Prosthecodimorpha staleyi: one gene and its partner. The protein of the gene in region 1 binds, or shares a complex with, the protein of each later gene. Links are inferred from orthologs where the notes say so. Each region holds a gene or a part of one and is shown in the gene's direction. Other genes may lie near its edges. The genes, in order: KL771_RS25010 and dapF.

Evidence for each region.
Region 2: the proteins of KL771_RS25010 (region 1) and dapF are in contact, whole or in part, in a solved structure (PDB 5YGU), measured with the Escherichia coli proteins. The link is inferred for Prosthecodimorpha staleyi from one-to-one orthologs.

What each region holds. Positions count from the first base shown.
Region 1 is NZ_JAHHZF010000015.1:25,291-32,870, reverse strand. The notes cover bases 2,051-4,958. They hold KL771_RS25010 (RNA pyrophosphohydrolase), read left to right. Parts: upstream 2,051-3,203; coding sequence 3,204-3,713; downstream 3,714-4,958. Other genes in these bases: KL771_RS25005 (aminopeptidase), read left to right, coding at 3,719-4,958; rsfS (ribosome silencing factor), read right to left, coding at 2,438-2,788; rlmH (23S rRNA (pseudouridine(1915)-N(3))-methyltransferase RlmH), read right to left, coding at 2,051-2,381. Outside these bases: KL771_RS25025 (murein hydrolase activator EnvC family protein), read right to left, coding at 1-1,286; more of rlmH, read right to left, coding at 1,899-2,050; more of KL771_RS25005, read left to right, coding at 4,959-4,960; KL771_RS25000 (hypothetical protein), read left to right, coding at 5,271-6,443; KL771_RS24995 (ATP-grasp domain-containing protein), read left to right, coding at 6,455-7,249; KL771_RS24990 (Hsp70 family protein), read left to right, coding at 7,495-7,580. UniProt on the Escherichia coli protein: Master regulator of 5'-end-dependent mRNA decay.
Region 2 is NZ_JAHHZF010000004.1:5,636-9,455, forward strand. What follows is about bases 1-2,740. They hold dapF (diaminopimelate epimerase), read left to right. Parts: upstream 1-790; coding sequence 791-1,690; downstream 1,691-2,740. Other genes in these bases: KL771_RS08380 (class I SAM-dependent methyltransferase), read right to left, coding at 93-752; mtaB (tRNA (N(6)-L-threonylcarbamoyladenosine(37)-C(2))-methylthiotransferase MtaB), read left to right, coding at 1,687-2,740. Also shown: more of mtaB, read left to right, coding at 2,741-2,970; signal recognition particle-docking protein FtsY, read left to right, coding at 3,014-3,820. UniProt on the Escherichia coli protein: Involved in the succinylase branch of the L-lysine biosynthesis and in the biosynthesis of the pentapeptide incorporated in the peptidoglycan moiety. Catalyzes the stereoinversion of LL-2,6-diaminopimelate (L,L-DAP) to meso-diaminopimelate (meso-DAP).

The sequences.
Region 1 (7,580 bases):
GTCGGGTCGATCGGCGAATTCTCTTTCCTGAATTCGACGTAGAGGACCGGTTGGCCCGGCATCGCGTCCGTTTGACCGGACAGTGCCGCACCAGCCCCGCCTGGGCCGGACGTACCGGGAGGACCTAGTCCGACCGCCGCGCTGGCGAGGCGCCGCGATCCCATCGACCCAACCGGTTCGCCGGCGAGCACGAATTGTCCGATTTCCACATCGATACGATCCATGCCGGCCAGCACGACATGATATCCGCCGCCGCCATTGATGATCAAGAGTTTGCCATAGGACCGAAACGAGCCGGCGAACAGGATCCAACCGTCGCAGGGGCTGGACACGCGGGCGTCCGGGCGCGTGGCGATCTGGATGCCGCGGATGGTCCCCCCGAGCCCGTCATCGTCGCCGAAGCCCTTGAGCCGAATACCGGCTGCGGGCATCGGAAGCCGCCCGCGCGCCTCCGAAAACGGCAAGGCGGGCTGCAGACGGCTGGGATCCTGGAGGGCCGCTGTCACGGACTTTTGATCTTTCGCCGGCGGATGGGCACGCGCCTCGTCCTCGGCCCGGCGGGCGGCCTCCGCGGCGCGGCGGGCGCCGTCGATCTCCAGTTCCAGGCGTGTGACGAGGTCCTTCAGGCTGGTCGCCTTGCCGGCCAGGTCCTGCGAGCGGCGGCGTTCGTCGTCGAGCTTCTTCTGCTGGTCGAGACGCGAGCGGCGACGCTCCTCGAACAGCAGTTCCAGCCGGCTGCGTTCTTCGGCCAGGGCAAGCATGTCGGATTTGAACCGGTCGCGCTCGGCGGCGGACTGGTCGCGCAGGCGCACCATGCGGTCGAGATCGGCGATCAGGACCTCGGCCTCGCGGCGCAGTTCGGGCAGAAGCGCACCGACCAGGATGGCGCTGCGGACCGAAGCGAGCGCATCTTCCGGCCTGACCAGGAGCGCGGGCGGCGGCTTGCGGCCGATACGCTGCAGAGCGGCGAGCACGTCGGCAAGCACGGCACGCCGATCGGCGAGCGAACGGCGAATGCGCGCCGCATCGCCGTCCAGCGTTCCGATCCGGGCTTCCGTGGCGGACACGGCATCCTCCAGGCCGCGCACCCGCGCGGCCGTCTCGACCAATTGCGCCGAGATCCGGCTGCGGTCGCGTTCCAGGCCCTCGATCTCCAGCCGGATCTGCGCTTCCCGCTCTTCCGAGGTGCGGATGTCGCGGGCGAGCGCATCCAGTTCCGATTGGGTCTGGCGCTGCCGCTCGACCACGGCCGCCGCCGGATCGACGGTTGCGGCCACGATCGCCACGGGACCTGCCGGGGCCGGACCCGTCGCGATCGCCGGACCGGGAGACGGCACCCCCGCCGTCGCCGGCAAAGTCGCGGCCGGGGAGACCGCAGGCGGCGCTCCGGGGCGGCCGGCCTGCTGCCCGGCGCCGACCGGTTGTCCTGGGCCAGCCGGTTGTCCAGTGCCTGTCGGCTGTCCGGCCTGTCCCGGTCCCGCCGGGCCGCGCACCGATCCGGGTGCCTGGGCATCGACCTCACGCGCGCCGAAGGACGCCAGCAGTCCGACGAGAAAGAGGCGCGCCGCCGCGTAGGACCTCCCGCGAAGGCCCCCTGCCGCCGCCATTCCCGCTTCGCGCCTCTGCCGCACCGCTGTTTGCATCTCCGATAGCGCGCGCCGAATCGCGCGGCGCCTCGTGGTTTGAATCTGACACCTGCGGCCGGCAAATATCAGAGTGTCTCGATTGCGTATCCGACCCTCTTCGGTCCGAAGCGACCGTCGGTCTTCGCCGTCTGCGACCGGCGGACCGGACACGGGCCACGCCGTCGACCTCTGTAGGATCATACCGCATTGCGGCGCAATCGGGACCGTGCGGCACCGTCCCACGCGGCGCGGGCAGGGGGGCGCTTCGAGCCTTCAGGCGCGGTGGTAGGGGTGGCCGGACAGGATGGTCATCGCGCGATAGACCTGCTCGGCCAGCATCAGGCGCACCATCTGGTGCGGCCAGGTCATCACCCCGAAGGCCAGCGTCAGGTCCGCGCGCGTGCGGACGGCCGGTCCGTGCCCGTCGGGGCCGCCGATGGCCATCACGAGATCGCCGCACCCGGCGTCGCGCCGGGCCGCGATCCAGCGGGCGAAGTCCTCGGAGGAGAGGCCGCGGCCGGTTTCGTCGAGCGCGACCAGGGCGGTGCCGGGCTCGAGATCGGCCACGATCGCGGTCGCCTCCTCTGCGCGCCGGTCGTCGGACCGCGCGGCGCGGCTTTCGACATATTCCCGGCTATCGAGGCGCGTGAAACCGAGGGCCTTGCCGCTCTTGGCGGCACGGTCGAGATAGCGATCGACGAGTTCCCGCTCCGGGCCGGCCTTCAAGCGGCCGACCGCCACGATCCGGAGTCGCAAGGGACGAACCTCCGTCCGATCGGGGCACGGCCCCGCGGGAAAGGTGACGCGTGGCCTCAGCCGGCGACCAGACGCGGCGCGGTCGGTTCCGACTGCCACATCTTTTCGAGGTTGTAGAAGCCACGGACTTCGGGCCGGAAGATATGGACGAGCACGTCGCCCGCATCGACCAGGACCCAGTCGCAATGAGGCAAGCCCTCGACCCGAAGGTCGCGGAAGCCGGCCTCATGAAGTTCGCTCAGAAGCCGGTCCGCGATCGCGCCGACATGGCGATGCGACCGCCCGGAAGCGACCACCATCACGTCGGCGAGCGAGGACTTGCCTCGAATGTCGATGGGAACGATGTCCTCGGCCTTCGAATCGTCCAGGCTCTTGAGGACGGCCTTGGCCAGGATGTCGGCGTCCAAGCTTGCGCTCTCCAGACGGGCTCCGGCAGGATCGGGCTTGGGCGAGCGGCCAGGGGAACGCAGGCGCGTTTCCTGAGTCTCGATTGCCATGGTCAGCGGCGTAGTCTCCTCACATTCGGTGGCGGACGGTGATATCGGCCGCCACACCGCGGACGCACCTGTCCGCGTCCCAAAGATAGGGGCGACGAATTAACGATTTCAAGACGGTTTCGACCCGCGGCGGCCGAATCGGGTCCGACTGTTGCTTCATTTTGCACGGATGATGAACGTTCCGGGCAGGGCCTGGACGCCGGGCGGACGTGACCGGCACGGCATTGTGCGCTAATCCTCCTCGCCATCCCGGACGCCAGTCCCCTGGAAGCCCAGTCCCTGGCACTCCCCACGCTCAGAAGCCATCGTCGGACGAGGTCCTGCCGTGACGCCCCAAGAATTCGAGAGCCTGCCCTATCGTCCCTGCGTCGGCATCATGCTTCTCAATCCGGCGGGGCTCGTCTGGATCGGACGGCGCGCCAACGAGGGTCTCGTCGAGCACACCGCTCCGGGCCACGAATGGCAGATGCCGCAGGGCGGCATCGATCCCGGCGAGGATCCGCTCGAGGCCGCCCGCCGCGAGCTTTGGGAGGAAACCAACGTGCGCTCGGCCAGCCTGATTGCCGAGGCGCCGGATTGGTATGCCTACGACATCCCGCGTGCCGTGGTCGGTGCGCGCTGGAAGAACAAATGGCGCGGTCAGACGCAGAAGTGGTACGCGTTCCGCTTCGAGGGCGACGAGACCGAGATCGACATCTTCAATCCCCCGGCCGGCGAGCAGGAATTCGCTGAGTGGAAATGGGAGCGCATGGAGCGGCTGCCCGAACTGATCATCCCGTTCAAGCGCCCGGTCTACGAGCGCGTCGTCGAAGCCTTCAAATCCCTCGGAGCCTGAACCTCATGACCAACGACAATCGCACATTCGAAGCCCGCCTCGACAAGCTCGCCGAGGTGGCGGTTCGGGTCGGCCTCGGCGCGGTGAAGGGCCAGGAAGTGGTCATGACGGCGCCGCTCGATGCGGTCCCGCTCGCCCGGCGCATCACCCACCACGCCTACAAGGCCGGCGCCACCATCGTCACCATCCTCTACACCGACGACGCGACCACGCTGGAGCGCTTCGCCACCGCCTCCGACGAGAGCTTCGACAAGGCGACAGCCTGGCTCTACGACGGCATGGCCGCCGCCTTCCGCTCTGGCGCGGCGCGGCTCGCCATCGTGGGCGAGAACCCCTCGCTGCTCGCCGGCCAGGATCCGGCCAAGGTCGCCCGGGCCAACCGGGCCCGCTCGGCCGCCTACCGACCGGCGCTCGACCTGATCGCGCGCTCGGCGATCAACTGGACCATCGTCTCGGCCGCGACGCCGGCCTGGGCGCGGACCGTGTTCCCGGATCTGCCGGAGGCCGAGGCCGTCGCTCGGCTCTGGGACGCGATCTTCGCCGCCTCGCGCGTCGATACCCCCGATCCGATCGAAGGCTGGGCCGAGCACAACCGCGCGCTCGCCGTCAGGACCGGCATCCTCAACGAAAAGCGCTATGCGGCGCTGCGCTTCACCGGCCCCGGCACCGACCTCGAAGTCGGTCTCTGCGACGGGCACCGCTGGGCGGGGGGCGCCGGCAAGGCCGAGAACGGCATCACCTACAATGCCAACATCCCGACCGAGGAGGTCTTCACGACCCCGCACCGGGCCCGCGTCAACGGCCATGTCGCGGCGACCAAGCCGCTCTCCTACCAGGGCACGCTGATCCAGGACATCCGGGTCCGCTTCGAGGGCGGCGCCATCGTCGAGGCCCATGCCTCGTCGGGCGAGGACGTGCTGCGCAAGGTGCTGGAGATCGACGAGGGCTCGTGCCGGCTCGGCGAGGTCGCGCTGGTGCCCCATGCCTCGCCGATCTCGCTGTCCGGCTTGCTGTTCTTCAACACCCTCTACGACGAGAATGCCGCCAGCCACATCGCGCTCGGCCAGGCCTATGCCAAGACGGTCGAGGGCGGCGGCGAGATGACGCCCGAGCAGCAGATCGCTGCCGGCATCAATTCCAGCCTGATCCATATCGACTGGATGATCGGCTCCGGCGAGGTCGATGTCGACGGCGTCCGCCAAGACGGTTCGGTCGAGCCGGTCATGCGCAAGGGCGCTTGGGTGTGAGGAAATAGCGGCTTCTGGCGGGCGCCGGTTGGGGCGCCCGCCCGATAGGCAGCAAGGTGCGCGGATCGGCCACGCGTCTCGCGTTCTCCTCCGAAGCTTCTTGGCTCGATCTTCGCTCATTGCTACCTTGAGGGGAATATGGGCCTGTCCGGCGCATCCGCGATGGGAGCGGCCCTGCGGAGAACCGCCGATGGGGCCGATACGTTCGCTGTTCCTGGTCCTGGTGACGGTCTTCCTGTCCGGAATGGCGTCCGGTCTCCGGCCGGCAAACGCCGCGCCCGCGAAGGACCCGCTCGGCTCCGACAACCCGATGCGCATCGTCGTCGTCCGGGATTCGCGGCCGGATTGTGCCAGTGCGTGCGGCGAGTGGGTCTCCGCCCAGGGCGAGTTCGTCCGCGAGACGCCGGGTCTGTTTCGCAAGCTGTTCCGCGACCTTGGCCAACGCGACCTGCCGATTTTCATCGCCTCCTCCGGGGGCGATGTCGAAGCCGCGCTCCAGGTCGGCCGTCTGTTTCGAGCGCGGCGGGTGACTGTTGCGGTCCAGCGGACGCGCTTCGCCGATTGCGCTCCCGGCAAGCCGGCTTGTCCTGCCCCCAAATCGGGAGAGCCGGTGCGCGGGGAGCCGGATACAGGGATGTCGAACTGCGCTTCGGCCTGCGTCTATGCTCTTGCCGGTGCCGAAAGGCGCATTCTCGGGGCGGCGAGTGCCGTCGGCGTCCACCAGTCGCGCTCCGTCGCCCGAATCCACCGGCGCTACTACGTCCGCTTCATGATCGAGAACGGGCGCCGGCGTGAGATTTCCCGGCGCCTGATTTCCGAGAAGACGGTCGCGATCAAGCCTGAGGACCAAGGCGCGGGTGCCGATACCTACAAGCCGATCGCTCGGTATCTGCGTGAAATGGGCATCAGCGACGGTCTTCTCGCGCTGGCGACCGCCGTGCCGCCCTCGTCGATCCGCGCGCTGGATTGGAACGAAGTCGTTTCGACCAGACTGATGACCGAGTATCGTTCGCCGGCATCCTTGGTTCGACCGAGAACGCAGGAGACGGTCGAGTCCTTCGTGGCGATGCCGGCCGCCGTCGTATCGGCGAACCGGGGCGCGCGGGGCACCGATCCCTTGCCGGTCATGTTGAACATTGCCTTCGCGGTCGACGGCGAGGCATGGAATGCAGCCGGCTGGGCGGCACAGATCATGGCGGCGGACGGCCGGAACGACCGGTCCGGCCTTGTGGTCACGTTGCGGACCAATGGATCGGACGTCTCGACGAGCCAGCCTTCGGATGATCCGGTCGCCAACAAGGACGGGCTGGTTGTCGGGGCGCTCGGCCGCAAGGACCTGTGCGGCATGACCGGGCCCGCAAGCCGCCTGACCATTCGCGTCGAGTATTTCGATGCCGCGAAAGCGGCGGTGGAAGCCCGCATCGCCCGCAACGTGTCCCTGCCGGCCCTCGCCGAACTGCGTGACAGAGCCTGCAGGACTTGAGGGCCAGAGGAATGCATTGGGTCGTCCAGGAGGATTTTCTCGGCGCCGACGTTGCGGCCGAGCTCAGTGTCCTGCTTGAGCGCGCCGGCTTGCGACATGATTTCGTCAGGCTGCGCCTTCGGGGCGGCGGCCTGGAGCCCGAGATCGCGCCGGGTGGGCCCGTGGTCGTGATCGGTTCGGTCGCGCTGGTGCGAATCGGCCGGGCGCGGGGTTGGGCCCCCGGAGGCTGGCTCGGCCGGGACGGCGACGAGGACCATTTCTCGTTCGAAGCCTGCCGGGGCGCCCTCGGCGACCGGATGCTCAATGTGGATGGTCGGGTGCGGCGCTTTGCCGAGGTCACGGAACTGGATGCCGGGCGTGCTTTCATCCGTCCGGCCGACGACGGCAAGGCCTTTGCCGGGGCGGTCGTGACGCGCGAGGCGTTTTCCAGCTGGCGCGCAGGGATTGCTGGGCCGGACGCGCCCTGGCCGGTCGCGCCTGAGTGCCGCGTGGTGGTCGCTCCCGCGCGGGACATCCTGTCGGAAACGCGCTTCATCGTCGTCGACGGGCAGGTCGTCGCCGGCAGTCTCTATCGGCGCGGCGGGCAGGCGCTCTCGGACGGGCCGATCGACGACGCCGTTGCGGCCTTCGCGCGGGAGGTGGCGGCGATCTGGACGCCCGACCGGGTCGTGACGTTGGATGTCGCTCAAACCTCCGATGGCCCGAAGGTCATCGAATTCAACAATTTCAATTCGGCCCGCTGGTATGCGGTCGACCCGGGCCGGATCGTTGCGGCCATTGAGGCGATGGCGACCTGTAACGATTGACCGGTCGGATGGCGGTCGCCGATGGTTGGTTGGGTAGGGCCGGAGCGCCCGCGCCTTTCGGGTACCAGCCTTGCCGGCACAGCGGATCGTTGCGGGTGCTGCGCCGCCCAACGCCTGTGCCGTGCCGCCGATCCTGCGCGCAATGGCGGCCTCTTCGGCTTGTCAGGGCGCGGGGATGCCTTTATGCCGACCGCTCCGCGTTTGGCCGGTTCGACCGTCGGCCGGGAGAGGCTCGAGGCACCGGCATGTCGACCGTTCTGGGATTGGATTTCGGCACCACCAACACGGTCGGCGCCCTGCCGGACGGCGGCGCGCCGCTGCAGTTTCGGTT
Region 2 (3,820 bases), on another replicon or contig:
CTCGGTCCCGATCCTTGAGCCTAGACCGGATCGTGGACGATTCGAAGACATCGGCCGCACGCCTCACTCAGAGGCCGCCGCACGTCCCTGCGTCAACCGCGATTTGGCACGAGAGCGAGGGGCTTGGCCAGCGCGGCCGGATGGTCGGGTCCGACGGCCGCAATCCGTTGCACGATCTTGGCGCCACCGCCGGAACAGAAGCGGCCGGCCAGTTCGCCCTGCTCGTAGGCGACCACGATCAGCCCGGCGGCGAGGACCGGGGCCAGCAACTCGTTCGGTTGCAGATGGAATTCCGTCCGCTGCGGGCGGCCGTGCCGCTCTTGGCCGCGGGCGAAGGTCTCGTAGATCAGCATTCCGTCCGCGGCGACGGCCGCCACGATCGCCGGGAACAGCGGCCGCCAGAGATAGTTGGTGACCAGCACCGCTTCAAACCGGCGATCACCGAGAGGCCAGGGACCGGCCTCGATGTCGGCGATCACGGTTTCGACACCGGCGTCGTCGGCAAAGGCCGCCAGACCGGTCGGATCGCGATCGACCGCCACCACGGCGAGGCCGAGGCTGCGCGCCAGACGGACATGCCGGCCGGTCCCGCAGGCGAGGTCGAGCACGGTGCCGCCCGGCCGGACCGCCGGCAGGAAACGGGCCGCCCAGTCGGACGGCGCCTGCGGCGCGTGGTAGGGCTTGGCGTCGGGGACCGGCATGATCGGCGCTTTCAGGCTTTCCGGCTGGCAATCCGGGGCATCTTTCGCCATATAGACGGTGATCTCAAGAGCATCAGGACCCGGCGCGCATGTCCGCGACCTTCCGCTTTCGCAAGATGAACGGCCTCGGCAACGATTTCCTCGTGTTCGACGCGCGGCGCGACCCCGTGCGCCTGACCGCGGACGAGATCCTGCGCCTCGCCGACCGCAAGACCGGGATCGGCTTCGATCAGATGATCACCCTGGAGCCGTCGGGCGCCGGTGCCGATGCCTTCATGCGCATCCACAATGCCGACAGCTCCGAGGTCTCGGCCTGCGGCAACGCCACGCGCTGCGTCGGCTGGCTCCTGATGCAGGAGAAGGGCAGCGCGGCGGCGAGCATCGAGACCCGCGCCGGGCTGCTCTATGCCTCCGATGCGGGCGAGCCGGAACTGATCACCGTCGACATGGGCGAGCCGAAGTTCGACTGGCGCGACATCCCGCTCGCCGAGGAGTTCCGCGACACCCGCGCGATCGAACTGCAGATCGGGCCGATCGATGCGCCGATCCTGCATTCGCCGGCGGTCGTCAACATGGGCAACCCGCACGCGATCTTCTGGGTCGACGACGTGGAGGCCTACGATCTGGCGAAGCTCGGGCCGATGCTCGAACATCACCCGATCTTCCCCGAGCGCGCCAACATCTCGCTCGCCCAGGTGACCGGCCCGGACTCGCTGATCCTGAAGGTCTGGGAGCGCGGCGCGGGATTGACGCGCGCCTGCGGCACCGGCGCCTGCGCGGCGGCGGTGGCGGCGGCGCGGACCCGGCGCACCGGCCGGCGCGTGCGCGTGACCCTGCCGGGCGGCGATCTGGTCATCACCTGGCGCGAGAGCGACAACCACGTGATGATGACCGGGCCGGTCGAGACCGACTTCACCGGCACGATCGACCGCGACACGCTCGCCGTCACCCTCGATCCGCCCGCCTCGGTCCGGGGAGCGGCGGAGTGACGATCGACGTCCTGACCTTCGGCTGCCGGCTGAACACGGTCGAATCCGAGACCATCCGGCGCGAGGCGGAAGCGGCGGGTCTGAGCGATCTCGTCGTGGTCAACACCTGCGCGGTGACCGGCGAGGCCGTCCGTCAGGCGCGCCAGGCGATCCGGCGCGCGCGCCGGGACAATCCGGCCGCCCGCATCGTGGTCACCGGCTGCGCCGCCCAGGTCGAACCCGACACCTTCGCCGGCATGGAGGAGGTCGATCTCGTCCTCGGCAACGACGCCAAGCTCGAGGCGGCGAGCTGGCGCGGCCTGAAGGATTTCGGCATCGAGGCGACCGAGAAGGTGCGCGTCAACGACATCTTCTCGGTGCGCGAGACCGCAGGCCACATGATCGAGGGCCTGGAGGGCCGCACCCGCGCCTTCGTGCAGGTCCAGAACGGCTGCGACCACCGCTGCACCTTCTGCATCATCCCCTATGGCCGCGGCAATTCGCGTTCCGTGCCGGCCGGCGCGGTGGTCGAGCAGGTTCGGCGGCTGACCGGCAACGGCTATGCCGAGATCGTGCTGACGGGGGTCGATATCACCTCCTGGGGCCAGGATCTGCCCGGCACGCCAAAGCTCGGCGACCTGGTCGGCAGCCTTTTGCGGCATGTGCCGGACTTGCAGCGCCTGCGCATCTCCTCGATTGATTCGGTCGAGGCCGACCCGGCGCTGATCGACCTGATCGGCGCGGAGGCGCGGCTGATGCCGCATTTCCACCTGTCGCTCCAGGCCGGCGACGACATGATCCTGAAGCGCATGAAGCGCCGGCATCTGCGCGACGACGCGATCCGCTTCTGCGCGGACGTGCGTGCGCGGCGCCCGGACGTGGTCTTCGGCGCCGACCTGATCGCCGGCTTCCCGACCGAGACCGAGGCGATGTTCGAGAATTCGCTGAAGCTCGTCGCCGATTGCGGGCTGACGCATCTGCATGTCTTCCCGTTCTCGCCGCGCCCGGGCACGCCCGCCGCGCGCATGCCGCAGCTCGACCGGGCGACCATCAAGGCCCGCGCGCAGCGCCTGCGCGAGGCCGGCGAGGCGGCGCTCGCCGCCCATTTCGACGCCGAGATCGGCCGCCTGCGCCAGATCCTGGTCGAGAAGGACGGGATCGGGCGGACCGAGCACTTCACTCTGTGCGAGATCGCGGCCCCGCCCGCATCCGGCCCCGTGCGGCCCGGCACCATCCTGACCGCCCGGATCACCGGCCATACCGTCCGGGCCCTGACGGCGACGCTGGCCGAGGCGGCATGAGCGGGGCCGCGCAATCGATCGAGGCCGGGGAGTTCGGGGCACCATGAGTGACGACAAGGCGAAGCCCGGCTTCTGGAAGCGCATGTTCGGCGGCGGCCCCGAGCCGGTGGCGGCCCCGACCGCGCCGATCGAACCCGCCCCCACGGAAGCGGCGCCGGTCCCCGTTGCGATCGAGCAAGCATCCGCCCCCTCCCCCGCGGCCCCGGAGCCGGCGGCCGTTGCCGACGGGCCGAAGCCGTCCTGGTGGTCGAAGCTCAAATCGGGGCTGGCGCGCACCTCGTCGTCGCTGACCACCGGCATCACGGCGATCTTCACCAAGCGCAAGCTCGATGCGGCCACGCTCGAAGAGCTCGAGGACGTGCTGATCCAGGCCGATCTCGGCCTCGATACGGCGATGCGGATCACCGAGACCCTGCGCCGGGACCGCTTCGACAAGGAGATCTCCGACGAGGAGGTCCGTGCGGTGCTGGCCGCCGAGGTCGAGAAGGTGCTGGCGCCGCATGCGGTGCCGCTGACCATCGACCCGGCGAAGAAACCGCATGTCGTGCTGGTCGTCGGCGTCAACGGCACCGGCAAGACGACCACGATCGGCAAGCTGTCCGCGGAGCTGACCCGCGCCGGCCGGTCCGTGATCCTCTGCGCCGGCGATACGTTCCGCGCGGCGGCAATCGACCAGCTGCGCATCTGGGGCGGCCGCGTCGGTGCGCCCGTGATCGCCCGCGAGCCCGGGGCGGATGCGGCCGGCCTCGCCTTCGATGCCTTGAAGCAGGCCCGCGACGAGGGCCGCGATGTCCTGATCATCGACACCGCCGGTCGCCTGCAAAACAAGGCCGAGCTGATGGCCGAGTTG